Regions from separate parts of the Paenibacillus sp. V4I9 genome, predicted to be linked through region 2. Evidence: riboswitches for the same ligand, from Rfam matches in the RefSeq annotation. Region 2 holds a riboswitch; each other region holds the start of a gene.
What was found. A riboswitch is a leader RNA that binds a small molecule or an ion and turns the genes downstream of it on or off. The one in region 2 is predicted to bind cyclic di-GMP.
Positions count from the first base shown of each region.

Region 1 (6,082 bases), 2.1 Mb from region 2:
ATAAGGCAATGCCATTTTTGGGAATGCGCCTTCCTTGTCGTCTAGAACAAGTCCAACGCGGACTTTTACGATGCGTGTTCCCTGTATCTGATCAGCCGCGTCTTCCCACTGTTCGACTATCCTCGATAAGAAATCGACAGGACGGTGCGGACTTCGTTCGTCAAAGGTTTCGGTTTCTGATGTACCATAAACGGACATTCCTGAAGCATTAACGACGACTTTCGGTTTCACTTCCATGTGTTCTACAAGCTGAGCCACTTGTTCAGCTGCCTTTAGCCGAGAACCAACGATTCGTTCCTTGGCCGCAGCTGTCCAACGCTGATTAATCGACTCTCCAGCCAAATTCACTATGGCATCCAGTCCTGCGAATGCGCTTGAATCCGTCTTTAGTTGATCCCAAGTAACGGTGCGTACATGCTCTACAACAGCTCTGGGTGAACGTGAAATATTGATGACTTCATGACCTTGCTTCTGCAAATGAGAAATCAATCGTTTACCAATAAACCCGCTGCCACCGGTTACTGCTATTTTCATCCTTCAGCACCTCCTTTCTTTTATTATAGGGCCTATATACAATGTTTTCCAACTGATGTTATTCTTCTCTTTACATTACTGTGTTATATTGGAAATAGGGAGGGATGCCAAATGTTTCGTTTTTTATTCCGAAAATCACCCAAACCGTCCAAGAGAAGCCGCATAGGGAAATCCAAACCGAGCTTTCGAGCTTCAGATTTACCCCAAGGGCTTGGTTTGCTAGAAGGTGTTCCGTTAGAACGAATCGTTACTAAGCTGAATAGTGCTCTTCCACTTGATTATGTAGAAAGACTCCAATATCGCGTAAAAGCTGGGAATTCTTCCATGTCCGATGACGAGTTTGCCTGTAAATGGTTTGAATTAAAACGATTTTTCCTGATGAATCTCATTTTAAAAAGAACCCCGATGTTTAGCAGCGAAATCGATGAGATTTGGCATGAGATGCTAATGTTTACGAGAGAATATCAGCGGTTCGGGGATCAATTCGCAGGTGGCGCTATTCATCATTCACCTGAACGCGAACCGAAGCAAATGCCGGGTGAACGTGCTTGGTTCGATTGGGTATATGCGCACTTGTTCGAGTTCGCTCCAACGAGTTCGCGGTGCTGGAACGGATTTTTCCGCAATCCGCTGGATGAGCAGCGAACAGATTTGCTTCGCAAAGCGAATGATGAAGAAATCGCCGAGCAATGGTTCGATATGGAGCAGGCGAAGCGGTATCCAGAAGTTGCAGAGACGATCCGCATACTAATCACGCAGGCGATTAACGAAGCCAGACAATCAACGAACAGCCGCAGGTTTGAGGATACAGGATGGAAGGATTCGATAACAAATCCGAACAACATGGTGTATATGGCAGGAGCCATGATGTTCTTCTCCATTCAGGATAATAATAACTATACAAGCGGGATGAACGCTCAGTGGCCTGCGAATGAAACCAATAACCCAAATAACAAGCAAAGTAACTGCTCTTCATCGGGTTGTGGAGGTTCTGGAGGCAGTGGCGATAGTTCTGGAGATCAAGGCGGCGGCAGCAGCTGCAGCTCCGGATCGGGCTCTTCATGCTCGTCAGGGTCGAGCTGCGGGTCTGGTTGCGGGGGAAGTTAGGTTAAGTTGTGAAAGCAGTATTCCGTTCGTGGAATCGGATGACTCTGACAAGGCTTCATGCGGGGAAGCGAATGGACATTATAAACACTTTTTGCACTCTCTGCCTGAGAGTGTTTTTTGTTTGGAGCATACAAGGAGACCGAGACTAAAATGGGGAAACCCATCCCCAACCATCCTGTCACGAACCCGTAGCCCCAAGTCCACAGATTCGAAATTAGAACAAATTGGAGACACATATCGTCATTTTTCGTGTATAATTGGAATTCGGTGTCGATTTCTTTGACCTACGGTAAATTAAGCGGCGATAGGAGTCCTTTCAAATGAATCGGTTACGTGGTTTTCTAAGTTCTTATCATCCCATTGTACATACGTTAATTCTTGGAACCGTAATGGCTAGGGCTGCGTCCTCCATGAGTTTGCCTTTTCTCGCGATTTATTTAGCCAGGCATACGTCGATGAGTGCGGTGATGATCGGAATTGTCATCGGGATGGGTTCTTTGGCTGGAACCGTAGGCGGTTTTATAGGGGGCACCTTATCGGACCGATTCGGAAGACGTATTATCATGCTGGCTGCTCTTTTCGGCTGGGCGTTCGTGTTCTTAGGTTTCGGTATGGTTAAACTACCAATCCTGTTTATGCTGCTCAATATGCTGAACGGCTTGTGCCGATCTTTTTATGAGCCCGTGTCGCAGGCTTTGATGGCAGACCTCACAGAACCTGAGAAGAGACTTAAAGTATTTTCGATGCGGTACATGGCGATTAATGTTGGTGTTGCTGTTGGGCCACTTTTGGGTGCTTTTTTCGCTACGATGAACGGTGCGCTGCCTTTTCTCATCACTGGAATCATTTATTTTATTTATGCGGTCACCCTTTACGCACTGCTCATCGCGTTTGGCATCAAGAAAATCGAGGGTGAGAAGAAATCTTCGGTTACCTTTGGTTCTGCTTTGCGAGTGATTCGCAGTGATTTGACTTTTCGCTTGTATATCCTTGGCGGTATTATTGGAGCTATCGGTTACTCACAGGTGATGGTGACACTTTCGCAATATTTGGAGCAGAACTTTGTAGACGGTGTGAAAATGTTTGCGATCTTAATGAGTGTAAATGCGATCGTGGTTATTGCCATGCAGATTCCACTTACTCGTTTGGCAGAAAAGTACACGCCCCTCGCTGCGATTATATTTGGCAACCTAATGTTTGCGTTAGGGGATGTTGGCTTTGCATTCTCCCACTCGCTGGTATGGCTTATTATTTCGATGGGTATTTTCACCCTTGGTGAGATTCTAAATTACCCTGCTGCTAATATGTTGATTGACAAATTAGCTCCCGAGCAAATGCGTGGCACTTATTTTGGCGCTCAAACATTAACGAACATAGGCCACTTTATTGGGCCTTGGTTAGGTGGGTTTTTGCTCGTTTCTTATGGTGGGAATACGTTGTATGTTCTTATGGCTGTTCTTACAATTACGGGATCCATTTTCTATTGGAGAGGCACGATTCGTCAAATTACGGCGAAAAATACGTCGAAAAAAGAAAATTTTTGAAAAATATTGCAAAATTAGTTCTTTGGAACTATTCGATTTCAAATCGAGTTCCCGTATCCTTGAGAGTGTAGATATTTATTACTCTTAACTCTTCAGATATTTAGTAAGACATCTCGACAAAGGCAAAGCTGGCGAAAGCCAGTGACGCAAAGCTAAAGGGGCTTACTTGTCCTGCAAACCGGACTCGCAGCCAGCCAGCCGCCGAACGATTGGGTATCAACATCCGAACCCCTCCGATCGGTTCACTATGGTGGGGTTTTTTCTCTGTCATAACAAATTTATGTAAAAATAAAAGGAGGATCCAGCAGCATGCAGTCTGAAGGAATACTACAAGAAGAACAAAAAGTGACTTCGCTATGTGGTAATCATGTTGCCCGTTTGGTGCCTTCCTCGGATGGACCAAAGCTCATGATCAATCGGGAAGAATACGCGTTAAATGAGGCTTGTTGGGATGTTGAAATGTTTCACGGGAGAAACAATAGCATCTTGATTTTCTACTGGAAGGGCGAAGTTAAGCTTTCTGTAAAAATGCCGCCGATGTCGCAAATTGAAGCATTTTTGACAAGGCTTTATCAATGTTTATCATCCAAATTAAGAACGGTACAGCCTATCTAGGCGTACCGTTTTTTTTATTGCCAGCTGTAAGGGAATTGTAAAGACAAAATCATTGTCACAAATTGACACGAGCTGATGTAATGAATGTCAAATGTTTTAGTAGTGCTTTGGAACTGTTATTAGGGGGATACATAGCATTATTTTGGCCAATGTCCCTTATGTAGCAGGTTGTGGCTTGTGGTTCGATCATCATTCCAGTGAACTTGAGCGGATGGGTGAAAAGGTTGAATTTAAAGGGGAACCCGAATTGCGCCAAGTGCGGCACGTGTTGTTTATGATTACTATGGAGGGCGTGAGACCTTCGGCGATACCGATGATATTATGCGCGGGGTAGATAAAGCGGATTCGGCGCAGTTCAGCAAAGAAGATATTTTGAATCCGAGTGGATGGGATTTATTATCTTTTATCATGGATGCTCGAACGGGTTTAGGGCGATATCGCGATTATCGGATTAGTAATTATCAATTGATGGAAGATCTTGTGCAGCACTGTGCAACGATGTCCGTTCATGAGATTATGGAATTGCCGGATGTGAAAGAGCGTGTGGCGCGACCCAAGTTGACTATGTGCACGCTGAGGAAGTTTTGAAGAAAATTGTTGAAACAATGAGAACTGACGGATAAAATAAGTGAAACGGACCGCAGGAGGGGGAGTTCCCGGAATGCGATTTTTCACTAAATGGGGACAGGGGGGAATGGAGTGGAGTTAGAACAAATTCATCATGTGGCGATCATTAGCTCCAATTATGAGCGATCGAAACACTTCTATGTCGAATTACTTGGATTAACGGTCATACACGAAACGTATCGTGCAGAACGTGACTCCTATAAGTTGGATTTACGCATCGGGAAGACCGAACAGCAGATCGAGTTGTTTTCATTTCCGAACCCTCCGCTGCGAGTTAACCAGCCTGAGGCAAGGGGTCTTAGGCATCTGGCTTTTGTTGTGCCGAATATGGTACAAAGCGTTAAGGAACTTGAGAGCAAGGGGATTGCGGTAGAACCGGTGCGGATTGACCCTATTACCGGTGACCAATATACTTTTTTTGCAGATCCGGATGGACTGCCCTTGGAGTTGGTGGAACATGCGAAATGATCACCAAGAAAGGACAGAACAGGAGCCGAAGCTGCGGTTTGCCAAAGGCTGCCTATGGAGTTTTCTTGTGTCCATTCCCCTATGGGCGTTGTTGATTTGGTTTTTGTTTATAAAATAAAATCCCTCACTAGCTTGGTCTGACCCACTGCATGCATGCAGTTAGGTCGGATGAGCCGTTGAGGGATTTTTATTTTACTTGTCCGTTTGTCTGCGCGGTGGCAATGGTCCAAGATACTGGAATAGGTTGCATTCGATCCGTCCATTAAATAGTTTACGCTTCTTATCCGCGCGGCGGTTCATATAGTGCTCGAGCTGTGTGCTCGGGCTTAGGATAAACATGCTCCATGACGGCATGGGAGCAGTGAGTGCACCGAGTTGGCGCAGCGCCACCTCTACATCTTGCGCTTCACCAAGCCGCTCTCCATAGGGAGGGTTGGTGATCAAGCAGCCGTAGTCGCCGCGCGGTCGGGCTTTGGCTACTGGTTCCACGAGCAGCTTGAACTGCTTCGTCAAGCCGGCGGCCTTCGCGGCAGCCTCTGCCACTTCGATGGCAGAGGGATCGATGTCACTGCCGATGATGTTCAGCGGAACATCATCTTTAACAGCGTCGAAGGCTTCGTCGCGAGCCTTGTCCCACAGCTTGCGTGGGATATTGCCCCACGCCTCGCTAGGGAAGCTGCGCCGCAGTCCTGGCGCGATGTTCCATCCGATCATAGCTGCCTCGATCGGAATCGTTCCCGACCCGCAGAACGGGTCGTAGAGCGGTCTGTCGACCTTCCAGCGGCTCAGGAGGATCATCGCAGCCGCCATGGTCTCCTTGAGCGGCGCTTCGGTCACGAGCTTACGGTAGCCGCGCTTGTGCAGGCTGGCGCCGGTTGTGTCGATCGTCAGCGTTGCAATATCGTTCAGGAGTGCGACTTCGATGACGTAGCGAGCCCCGTTCTCAGGGAACCACTCCGTTCCGTAGCGAAGCTTCAGCTTCTCCACGACGGCTTTCTTCACGATTCCTTGGCAAGCGGGAACGCTAGATAATTGTGACTTATGGGAACGCCCTTCCACAGGGAATTCGGCATCGTTCGGAATCCAGTCCGGCCAAGCAAGCGCTTTGGTGCCTTCGAAAAGCTCATCGAAAGTCACGGCATTGAATTGGCCCATGTGTACCAAGATGCGATCAGCGGTTCTGAGCC
Region 1 covers NZ_JAUSZE010000001.1:5,431,959-5,438,040, reverse strand. Annotated here, with positions in the region: gene QFZ81_RS25335 (TIGR01777 family oxidoreductase) at 1-534, opposite strand, end outside; gene QFZ81_RS25330 (glycine-rich domain-containing protein) at 646-1,641, shown strand; gene QFZ81_RS25325 (MDR family MFS transporter) at 1,962-3,185, shown strand; cyclic di-GMP riboswitch class I at 3,297-3,391, shown strand; gene QFZ81_RS25320 (hypothetical protein) at 3,495-3,800, shown strand; gene QFZ81_RS25315 (hypothetical protein) at 4,122-4,388, shown strand; gene gloA2 (SMU1112c/YaeR family gloxylase I-like metalloprotein) at 4,500-4,895, shown strand; gene QFZ81_RS25305 (THUMP domain-containing class I SAM-dependent RNA methyltransferase) at 5,088-6,082, opposite strand, start outside.
Region 1: another riboswitch for cyclic di-GMP. It lies ahead of QFZ81_RS25320 (hypothetical protein); the one in region 2 lies ahead of QFZ81_RS34790 (IPT/TIG domain-containing protein).

Region 2 (6,082 bases):
CAAAGTGATTCCCATTAATAACAACCGTCTCTCCGCCCTTCGGATGACCATAGGACTTATCAAGCGATGTAACTTGAGGCGCTGGAAGCTTGACATTAACGTTAACACTCGGAATGGACTTCGATCGGCTTGCACCTGCATAGTCCTTATAAGTAATAACTGAGCTCGCTGTCGAAATCGGGTATGTCCCTGTTTTTGTTTTGCTTACCGGACGAATTTTATAATTGAATGAAAGAGTGCTATTTTTCAATTCATTAAAATCCCAAGTTAGTGTATTGCCGGTAATTGTCGGTTTAGGGATATTATTGTCTGCCGAGCCAGGTACAATTTCAAAATTCGAATCGACAATATCCGTCACTGTAACATCAAAGGCGCTCGCCAAGCCAATTTCTTTAACAATGGCTGCATATATTTCAGCCAAACCGGTTGATCCAAGCACGAAGTGATGATGTGCTGCCGTTGTGGCCATTTCTTTAAGCAATATGTTTGGTCCGCTTGTATCAGGATTCTCACTCGGTTGGAGCAGTGCAACTGTATAGGTTATAATACCTGCATCCTTAGCATCCTGTGCCTTTTGTTTCGCATACCCGTAAGGGTCGTTCGAAGGTTGGTTAGCGTCTCCATCTGTCATAATGACGATGACTGGTTGCGCTTCAGGACGATGATCTGCCAGCAAGTTAATAGCTGCTTGAATAGCATCGCCAGTCGCTGTACCACCATTTGCTTGAATTCCATTTATGTAATTCTTAGCAATGTCTTTATCCGTTGTAAAGGGGATGCTACCGATCATATTGGTTGATGAAAAATCCACAACCGCCACCCTGTGCTTTGTCAAATCCATCAAATCAACGAAACCTTTAGCGGCATTCTTTGCATTCGTCATTTTATCTTCACCGTTATTGTAGCCCGGTGCCATACTTCCCGACTTGTCAATGATAAGTACAACATCATTCGGCACAACTACATTGACAGGCGGGGTGCCGGTAATATTCAAAGTCACATCCGCCGTATCCTCTGTTGTAAACGTTGTAGGAGAAACCGTTTTGGTAACACTTACATAATCATTGACTGCCGCTTCTGCAGCTCCCGAAGTTCGTAGCATCAAACCACTGAAAACCATGCTAAAGGTCAATATCACTACTAACCATTGCTTCATTCGTCTCATAAATATCCCTCCTCTATTACATCTATACACAAAAAAACAATAGCAGGTTGCTATTGTTTGTATGACCAAACAAATGGGCAACCTGGCAATCTGATCGACTAAGATAAGCGATTAGACCCATGGCTTTGCGTCACTATATCACTATAGTTTTGCCAATCTATTCTCATTTTCTATATCTTTGGAACTAATACCCATTTACTATTTTAGTATATTTTCTTATTATTTATTTCGCAAGTATTTTCCTAGTACTTTTTACAAGTATTTCCTCGTTTTTTCGGCAATATATTTGCTTTACCGATTTTTATCGATAAAAAAGCCAACACTCTGCTCTTCTTCATATTGATATAGCTCTCGTGAAACTTTACCAGAGTTGATACGCTGAAGTTTTCCAACCAAAGATTGTTGGATCGTTTTAAGTTTCTCGAGATTGTTTTGTTCCAACATAAAACATTCTTTGATGTATGGCTTTTCATGTTCATTGAAAGAGCGTCCCTCTTCCAATAATATTTCTTCGATTTGATGCCGCAACTCAACCTGATTATTCTGTAAAGAAAGAAGCAAACTTTCATTTACTTCTTCATCTAAATCTAATCGAGAGATTTGACTTGTTGTTTCTATCAAGTTACCTAACAAGCGTTCCATTGGAGTTGATAGGGTCATACTTGCTGTACCTTCTCCCCATTCTTCAAACTTTTCAACGCCTCATTCCACGTATCTCGCAATTCTGCAAACATCGTGACACAATACTGGGCAGATTCGATATCAAGCTTAACATTGGCTTCGAATAGCTTACTTTGAAGAAACGTATATAAACTGCTTAAATTATGGGAGATTTCATATTCCATATTTAAAGTAGATTGCAGCTCTTCAATAATGTTCTGCGCTTTTGAAAAGTTTGTATGTTTCCCTGCAAAATCTTTTTTCTCCATACAAGCAATCCCTTGTTTAATAAAAAGAATACAACCATTAAAAAGCATCAAAGTAAGTTCTCCAGGGGAAGATGTCTGGACACGGGCGTTTAAATACTGATTCTGTGCGTGAAGCATAGATTCTTCTTCACCTCTTCTCGTCGATGATTGCACCCACTGACAGCTCCTGAAGTTTCTCCACCAATTCGATAAATTTCTCGGATGGAACTTCATGAATGATTTCTTGGGTATTTTTATTTAAAATTTGCACAATTACATCACCAGTTGATTGGTGTATTTTATACTTAAATTCATGTGGGGTACCTTGAACGGCTATATTAGCCTTATTAATTGAATCAAGTAACGCTTTCTCCCCAACCGTTAGTATTTGTGACTTGCTCTTTTCTTTAATTTCAGCATACTCTCCTGTTGCCTTAATCGGCTCAGACACATCCTTTGTTACTGACGTCATTTGAACTTTGGGAAGTTTGGATTGAATGTCCAATAGGTTTCCTCCTTTCCATTGAGCATATTTCCAAAAATTACTGCTACAATGTAATTAACCCATTTGACTTTGCAGCCAGCTCATTTGTGAATTCCCTTTTTCAATTGCTGTCTCCATCGTGCTGAACATTCTATAGATGTGGTCCTCTTTCTTGTTGAGCTTTTCTGTCATATCTGCAATTTTTTGAGCAAGATCGTTATCCTTCTTGCCAAGAGACGTATAAGTGCTAGTATACGATCCGTTTGTCGAACCAGCCTTTTTCGAAATCTCCGACATCGTATTGCCGGCATCCTCATAGATCCGTTGTGCAATACCACGATCTGTACCGGTACCATGTGTCGTGAATAAATTAATGACGGCTTGCGGATCTGCAGCAATAGCAGCTTTTAATTTAGTTGAATCAACTAATAATTTACCGGCTATTGAAGGGTCGAACTTGTTATAAGCACCCGTAGTGACACCAATATCAGCAAGTGATTTATAGGTCGACGCAATTCCAGTCACTCCAGTTGTCAAGTCGGAACGAAATTCCGAATATGCCTTTGACACAATTGTGTCTCCGCGAAGAAGACCTTGTTTGGCCTTAATTTCCCAATTCTTTATATCATCATCACTCATTGCCTTCTTTTGATCGCTAGTAAGTGGTTGATAGCTTCGCTCTACCGTTTCATCCAACTTGGATTTCATAGCAACACTTGTATCGTTATAAGCCGATACAAAACTGTTTATTTTTGCGTAAATGGCATCTTGATCTGCCTGCGTGAAGACAGGATTGCCACTACCATCCGTTCCTGAAGCCGTTGGCCAGTTGTAGCTATATTGTAATTGCTTGCCCTGTTCACTTAATGGATAAATAGCCGTGTTTATTGCGCGGTATGAATCCTGCAGCCACTCGTTCTTCGTTTTCTGCTTATTGAGATTATCGATGGGTAACTGTTCCGCTTTCATTAACTTGCTGACCATACCATCAATATCCATGCCGGAGGACAAACCCGTAATTCGCATAACCATCCTATTCATCTCCTTAGTTATTTGTTCTCTACTATATTTATCGTACAATGAGGTGTCATTAATTAGCTTTTTTCGAAGATATTCGAAAATTTCTTACAAAAAAGAAAGGCCTTCGATTTCGAAGACCTTTCTTTTTATATACTAGTTGTTGATTAGCGAAGCAGTTGCAGTACGCCTTGCGGTGCTTGGTTGGCTTGTGCCAGCATCGCAGTGGAAGCTTGCTGCAGGATGTTGAATTTCGTGTAATTCATCATTTCAGAAGCCATGTCGGTGTCACGAATACGGGATTCCGCAGCTTGCAGGTTTTCCGCGTTCACGCCAACGTTGTTGTATACGTGTTCGAGTTGGTTTTGGTATGCACCGAGAGCGGAACGAGCACCGTTAACCGTTGTGATAGCTGCATCGACAGTAACACTTTCAGCTGTAGCCAATGCCTGCGTACTAACACCACCAAACGCCAAAGCACTAATATCTGCTTTCGTCATGTCCATGACTACTTGATCGTTAGCACCGCCGCCTGTTTGAATCGTGAAGTTAGCGGTACCACTGCCATCCAGAAGGTTGATGCCGTTGAATTGCGTGTTTGTAGCAATGTCGCTGATCGCTGTTTTCAATTGCGTGTATTCAGCGTCCATTGCAGTACGGTCGTTCGCGTTGTACGTATTGTTTTGCGCTTGAACAGTAAGTTCTTTCATGCGAGTCAGCATGTCGGAAACCTCATTCATTGCACCCTCAGCCGTTTGTGCAAGGGAAATACCGTCTTGCGCGTTGCGCATTCCTTGGTTCATCCCTTTGATTTGCGAACGCATTTGCTCGGAGATCGATAGGCCTGCTGCGTCGTCTGCCGCACGGTTGATACGGTAGCCGGAAGACAATTTTTCGCTGGACTTGCCTTGTTGAGCGTTGTTGAACACGAGATTGCGGTGAGAGTTCATTGCGTTAAGATTGTGATTGATAATCATTTGTAATTCCTCCTTGAATTTGTATTCCACATCCATGTGGATTATATAGGTCTTTGACCTTACATATATTATTTCGGCTTATACGATCAGAAAGTTTATAGCAATTTAGTACTTTATCACTAATTTTTTTAATTTTTTTGTCGTTTCAAGATTTGCTTTTGAATTATTTACCTAAACATCCTCTAAATTCAGCATTTTTCTCATATTTTCGATATTCGGAAGCTCTGTAATCGCTTCTCTATTACTCTGCTGAATGGCCTCAAAAACTTCCTTACGATATATTCTGGTATCATTAGGAGCATTGATGCCTATTTTTACTTGATCGCCCTCTATCGATGTGATAAAAACTTCAATATTCTCGCCTATGAGAATAGACTGACCATTTTTTCTTGTCAGAATTAACATGTTACACCCTCAATTCCTTTCTCGTTGAATTTTGGGAATAAAGGTGTTTGGGTACTAAAGTCTCTCGAAGGTGCATGCACAATTTGGCTACCTGATAGATGGTTAATATTAATAACAAGCGGAGCTGCCAAGTTCATCGTTGATTTCTCAAATGGTGTCTTTAAAGTTATGATCCCTAGTGCAAGAACCTCTTCGTGTGTATTTATTTGCAGCCATGTCTTATCTTTCTCATCCAACTCAAAACTATAGTTCTGGAAAAAAGTAAATGGGTTAGCTACAACAAAACCGATACTTTTTTCTTCTATGCTCTTTAAATAAGCAAATGGTCCCTTTTCATCAATTGTCTCAAATTCAAATAAATCTAAATCCTTAAAACCAAGAATTGAACCTTTAAAGCTAATTGTTTTCCCATTTATATAATTAAACATTCTATATCCTCCTTTTCAATAATTTAAGGCAATAGCATTAGCTATTGCCTTAAATTATTGCTGATAACCTACTTATACCAATCATAAGAGCTTACATTTATTTCTATTGAATTCTTTTGCTTTACATAAATGTCTATATTCGCCGGAGTATAGCTAACCTGAGGTTTCTGAGGTGTATATTGAATCTCGGCTTTATGTGGCGTAATATTTATTTCCGGCTTTCTCATTTCATAATTTAGCTTTACATTGAGATTAGAAGCCTCACCTACATACTGCACAGGGTTTAGTTCATTCATTTGGTTTGCGGCAATCTCGGCAAATGGGTTACTAGGATTTGTGATCATGGCCATTCGGTTACCATCTTCAACAATCTTACCGATAGCTTGCAGTGCTACTGATTGCAGCTGGCTATAAATTTGATTCATCCATTCCAAATGATCGCCTTTCCCTAGTGCGCTCCACGCTGCAGATGAGTCCACGCTTAATTCTCCCTTGGGACTAGTAATTTCCACAGATGCTGCTTCTTGCTTAACTTCTAATTGCCCACGTGGGGATTCAATAGAAAGTTGAGCTTTCTGCGTATCTAAACCAATCTGAGCAAAAGTTTGGTGGATAGATAATCGAGGTATGTTCAAGTTTGAACCTCCTTATTATCTCAAGAAATCAATCAAGCTTGGTTGGATAATTTTTGCTCCTGT
Region 2 covers NZ_JAUSZE010000001.1:7,542,872-7,548,953, reverse strand. Annotated here, with positions in the region: gene QFZ81_RS34790 (IPT/TIG domain-containing protein) at 1-1,165, opposite strand, end outside; cyclic di-GMP riboswitch class I at 1,239-1,329, opposite strand; gene QFZ81_RS34785 (hypothetical protein) at 1,457-1,825, opposite strand; gene fliS (flagellar export chaperone FliS) at 1,822-2,247, opposite strand; gene QFZ81_RS34775 (flagellar protein FlaG) at 2,222-2,578, opposite strand; gene fliD (flagellar filament capping protein FliD) at 2,633-3,589, opposite strand; gene QFZ81_RS34765 (flagellin N-terminal helical domain-containing protein) at 3,742-4,551, opposite strand; gene csrA (carbon storage regulator CsrA) at 4,723-4,956, opposite strand; gene fliW (flagellar assembly protein FliW) at 4,950-5,384, opposite strand; gene QFZ81_RS34750 (DUF6470 family protein) at 5,453-6,019, opposite strand; gene flgL (flagellar hook-associated protein FlgL) at 6,035-6,082, opposite strand, start outside.

Region 3 (6,082 bases), 190 kb from region 2:
CCACTACCATCACGCTGTCTATTGATAATGGCAGCAGTCACGTTAAAGTGATTTACGACCATTTGGACAATAACTTTATTTTCCCTAATGTACTAGCGCAACCGTTTGGTGAACGATTTCTTTTGATGGAACAAGGTGATCCCCTGGATTTTCTTGACGTACAGATTACATCGCCTTCGATAGAGAGCGATCAGTACCGACATGTTTACGTGGGTAACTTAGCGATCGGTGACGAAGGGATTATTCATGAAATTGTAGGGGATAAAGCGGTGCAAAAGAAGGCCCAGAGACCCGAAACAATGGTGACACTCCTTACGGCTGCGGCGTATGCCATTGCCAAGAAACATGAGGATGCCATCAGGCGGGGGAAAAAGCGGATAAAAGCCGCTGTCAACTTGGGTACAGGTCTGCCGATTCGTGAAATAACGAAATTCCGCGAGGAATTTGCTCATAAGATTACAGGAGGCGTACATTCCGTTACATTCGGGACGACCCCCGTATTTAAAGGGATAACGGTGGAAATGGAATTTTCGCTTCCTACCGATATCAGCATAGACGATGTTTCCGGTGTTTACGACCTTGAGGCTACTTCCAAATCACATCTATCCCACAAAGGCTTCGGCATTGCGGATGTAGGCGGTGTCGACATGGATATCGCGTTCTTCAAACCCGGTCTCGATCTGGATCAACGGCACTCTACCGGCGCTAAGATCTACCTCAATGATGCTTTAGAGAGCATTCGCAACGAGGTTAATTCACAAGGCGAGGAATTAATCGCAAGCACGGCGGAATTGACCCTCATGTTGGTCAACAAAGAGTATGAGATTTATGCGGAGGGTAAGGTTGTTTTTGACATGACAAGCCTTATTAACCGGCATATGCGCATATTAGCGGAGAAAGTGCTGAAATACGCCCGTAACTCTTGGAAGCATGTACGCTACGCCAATGAGTTTTGGTTCATCGGCGGTGGAGCGGTCGTTTTGCAGCCTTGGATTGAGAAATTAAACGCCGAGCTGGGCCTGCCCATTAAGTTTGATACCGTGGAACACAGCCAATTCCGAAATGTGCGAGGCACCTTTCTTATGCTTGACCACGCGCTGAAACATGCGGACGAATCCGCGGCGGCTAGTGCTGACTCTGAAGGAGTATCCGAGAGCGGGAGCGAATCGGATTGAAAAAGCGGAGATCCACCGTTTACGTTCGTTCAGGTAAGGATGTTACCCTGTATATTCCGTCAGACACACCGCCTGAGGTCATCGATTATTTAAACCAATTGAAAATGGAAGGCATTTTCAGTCAAGGAATCATGGATATTTTGACAAGGTATGTTCGAGAAGAGCAATCGGGTAGGAGACCGATTACGGAATTATTTCCCGGGAAAAAAATGGTCTCGGACATGGATGAGGCCGTTTCTCTAGCAGACAGCTATAGTGACATGGAGTCGGCAGAGCCTATTGAACCTGCTCATGAAGCGAATGATGATTTCAACCAGCCAAAGAAGGAGATCCCGGATGCCAATGATCAGAAAAAATTCAGTTTGGCGCAAATATTCCGGCAATCTCGGCACAATTCGGGAAAGCTAGTACAGCCCTCGGATCATGGCAACAATAATGAGTAGGTGAACTCCATGGTAATGAAAAGGAGGACATCAGATGGACAACGGACAAGCTAAGGACGCAGCGCGTCATTTTAATCTTTCAGATGAAGTTTTTCACCATCCCGGCATGGATATTTATACACAAATGACCTTTATCGTCTTGAAATGTTTTTCTTCGGAATCGAACATTCCAGGATTATCTGATATTGCTAAGCTCGGTCGCATGAATCTCAAGCAGGCGACTAAAGCTTTGCAGCAACTCGTAGAGCTGAGAATTGTCTCGCACAAAATATTCCGCCGTATGGTTGGAGATTTCCAAGACGATCGGCTTTCCTGGGCTGCTAAGGGCTTGCTTACGTTTTGCAAAGAGAACCCGAACATCAACCTAGACGATCTAGTGGAACTATCCAGTGAATCGGGCGAGGATGAACATAGCATACGCAAGGCTCTTAAGGAATTGAACGAATATGGGTACTTGGAAGAGTACCCTGTATGGAGCAAAATTGCTAACTAAGGTATAGCGGAAGGACAGAATTAATTTTGTGAAACACTCTGGAAGTCTGAGGGTACTTAAAATAGACCATGCTATCTACGTTTGTAGAAGCATGGTCTATTTTTTGTTTGAAAGACTCTAAATAGTTCAATGTTTATCTTGTATACAACATTATATGTAAGGGGTATCAATTCAAATATTGTCGAATTTACAATGTTAGTTTCATAAATATAGGAAAATCATTGAATTTTAACTAATAAAGAAGATCAAAAGTACTAGAATATATGCGGATCATGAATCTTATAGTTAAATTTACCTATTCAAATTACTAGGAATATAGTATTATGGCAGAGATAGAAGTATCGAAATCTCAAGTGAAAAGGGCAAATTACAGGAAACTGTGAGACGCAAAGCCAAGGGCCTGAAACGCGTATTAAAAAACGTGCATGGTAGCCGGTTACCACAGGGAATCATAGTGTTTTTCTATGAACCTTGTTTAAGGTTCTTTTCTTTTTTTGAGATCTATCAATCCTTATTATAAGAAGGGAAGGGAGTCAGATGTCAATGAAGAAATCAAGACAAATGTCTATGGTTCTCACACTGCTTTTATTTGTTCAATTAATCTTTCCAGCCTTACATGCGTGGGGAGCAACAGACAACGGAACCATCTTACCTCCAAGCAATCTTGCTACTCAACTTCTAACGCCTGATGATGTGAAATTAACGTGGAGCCCGGTGTATGGAGCTACAGGATACACTGTATACAGCATCACCTATGGGCAGCTTATTAATGTCGGGACAACGACAACAGCTTCTTTTACCATAAATGACCTGACAGAGGGCTCATACAGTTATGTAGTGTCTACTTTAAGTTCAGGTGGCGAATCGGGCCCATGTGCTCCGGTGAATATCAATATCACTTATCCTGATATGATTGCCCCGGCTACATTAACGTACACCATACAAAATGGTAACAATATCGTTTTGAACTGGGGAACTGCTCCTAATGTACAAACATATAATTTGTATGTAAATCAAGAAGGCGGAAGAAAGTTAGTCTATTCGGGGACAGCGAGAACTTTTACCGTCAACAACGCCGCAGAGGGAATATATACATATACAGTAACAGCTAGCCATCCTTTGTATGGCGAATCTCCAAACTCAACAGCAGTAGAAGCTGCTATAGGAAATCTGACGATGACGGCTCCTAGCGGTTTAACGTATACGGTGGCTACCGATGACGTTACACTAAAGTGGAATACTGCTGCTTATGCAACCGGCTATAACGTCTATCAAATTATTGATAATCAAAAAGTATTAAAAAGCAGTAAAATAACGGGAAAAACCGTATCCTACATGAATTTGCCCGCTGGAAATTATACATACATGGTTCACTCTTTCAGTGACCGTTTCGGAGAGTCTGTCGAGGGCAGCACGATTTCATTAACCGTAGGAACGATGGTGCCGCCAAGCAACCTGACTTTTAAACTTCAAAATGTGAACGACGTGGTACTTACTTGGAGTGCTGCGACCAACGCAACCTCTTATAAAGTTTATCAAGTAATCGATGGAGAAAAAGTGTTGAAAAACACAGTAACCGGTACGACGGTTACATTTACGAATATGCTGACCGGCGATTATGTATATGAGGTCCATTCGCTAAGCAACTTGTTCGGCGAGTCAACAGACGGTAGCACCGTTTCCTTGACTGTAGGATCGGTCACGATGACGCCTCCGGCAACGTTAGCTTCCAAATTACAAAACCTAACCGATATCGTGCTGACTTGGACGGTTGCACCGAATGCTACCTCCTACAAAATCTATCAAGTTATCGGTGATGAAAAAGTACTGAAAAGCACGGTAACAGGCACGACAGTTACCTACGTCAACCTGCCTGCGGGTGATTATTTATACGAAGTTCATTCTGTTAGTACCCGTTTTGGTGAGTCTGCCGAAGGAACCCAAGTTGCCTTAACGGTAGGGGAAGTAGTTATGGCTGCTCCTGGTAATTTCGCATACAAATTCCAGAATGTAAATGATGTTGTACTGACCTGGACGGTTGCACCCAATGCTACGGCTTATAAAGTGTATCAAATCGTAGATGGTTCGAAGGTACTTAAAAGTACAGTAGCCGGAACGACCGTGACCTATACGAATCTGGCATCAGGGAATTACACATATGAAATTCACTCCAATTCCACACGATATGGAGAATCGGCTGAAAGTGCCCAGGCAACTTTCTCTATCGTACTTCCAACAATGCTGCCGCCATCTAATTTGGTGCAGAGTGTAACATCGGCTACGGCGTTTTCATTAAACTGGGACGCAGCAGCAAACGGTAACAGCTATAAAGTGTATCAAATTGTTAACGGTCAAAAAGTATTGAAAAGTACAGTAGCGACAACAAAGGTATCTTATAGCAACATGGAGCCTGGTGATTATACGTATGAAGTTCATACGGTTTCAACACGGTTTGGAGAATCTCCAGAGGGAACGATATTGACATTCACTTTGAACGACCAAACGATGCAAGCTCCTGCTAGCCTGACTTACAGTTTGGCGAATGCGAATGATCTTACATTAAAGTGGACCTCTGTACCTAACGCAACAAGTTATAAAGTATACCAGGTTATTGATGGCCAAAAAGTCTTGAAAAGTACGCTGACAGGCTTAACGGTAACCTATGCAAACATTCCTGGTGGGGACTATCAATATGTAGTAGATTCCTATTCAACGATTTTAGGAGAATCCCCAGAGGGAGCAGAGGTTAGCTTCAATTTGATTCTGCCGACAATGGTAGGACCGGGTAATCTGGCAGCTAAGGCGCAGAATGGTAACGACGTGGTTTTAACATGGGTTGCAGCACCTTATGCTAACAGCTATAAAGTTTATGAAATTATTAATGGTGCTGAGGTTCTAAAAAGTACAATGACCACGTTAGCAGTAACGTACACGAATGTGACAGCAGGGGATCATACGTATGTTGTTCACTCTGTTAGTACTAAATTTGGAGAGTCGCTGGAAGGAAGCAAAGTGAGCCTATCCATAGTTTTCCCAGTGATGCAAGCGCCGGGAAGTCTGACCCAGACGATTGCAAATGGTAATGACATTACTTTAAAGTGGGGAACTTCAACTTACGCTACATCTTATAAAATTTATCAAGTAGTTGATGGTGAAAAGGTGTTGAAAAGCACACTGACAGGAACAACTGTAACATATACCAATATGCCAGCAGGTGACTATACCTATGAAGTGCACTCTTATAGCAGTCGCTTTGGTGAGTCTCCGGAGGGAGAAGAGCTCTTATTCAAGCTGGTACATCCGATCATGGAAGCACCGGGTAATGTGACGAAAAGTGTCACGAATGGCAATGATATTACTTTAAAATGGGGAACCGTAACTTACGCTACGGCTTATCGTGTCTACCAAATCGTAGATGGTCAAAGAGAATTGAAAAAAACACAAACGGGTACAACTGTAACGTTTACCAACATGCCAGAAGGTGACTACAATTATGAGGTTTACTCCTATAGTGATCGATTCGGTGAATCTCCGAAGGCAGTGATCTCAACTTTCACTTTAACTTGGCCGGTACTTCAGCCTTCGCAATTGAAAGGAACAGTCACGAATGCTAATAATCTAACATTAACTTGGATGACGGCAACTTGGGCAAATGAATATCGCGTTTATGAGGTGACAGGCGATACTCGCCAATTAATGTACAAAGGTGCGGCTTTAACAACCCAGCTATTCAACCTGACAGAAAAAACCCATTATTACGAATTAGTGATTTATAATACACGTTTTGGAGAGTCTGCACCTTCCAATCGGTTAAATTTTGATATTATTTTCCCTGACATGCAGTCCCCAGTGGCAAGTTCGAGGCTGCTAAGTCAAACGAGCGCTGTAATTACATGGAATTTTGTCACATACGCTAATGGTTATAACGTGTATGAAATTGTAAATGGACAACCGATATTGCTAGTTAAAAA
Region 3 covers NZ_JAUSZE010000001.1:7,357,233-7,363,314, reverse strand. Annotated here, with positions in the region: gene QFZ81_RS33865 (ParM/StbA family protein) at 1-1,175, shown strand, start outside; gene QFZ81_RS33860 (hypothetical protein) at 1,172-1,618, shown strand; gene QFZ81_RS33855 (hypothetical protein) at 1,653-2,111, shown strand; cyclic di-GMP riboswitch class I at 2,463-2,555, shown strand; gene QFZ81_RS33850 (OmpL47-type beta-barrel domain-containing protein) at 2,655-6,082, shown strand, end outside.
Region 3: another riboswitch for cyclic di-GMP. It lies ahead of QFZ81_RS33850 (OmpL47-type beta-barrel domain-containing protein); the one in region 2 lies ahead of QFZ81_RS34790 (IPT/TIG domain-containing protein).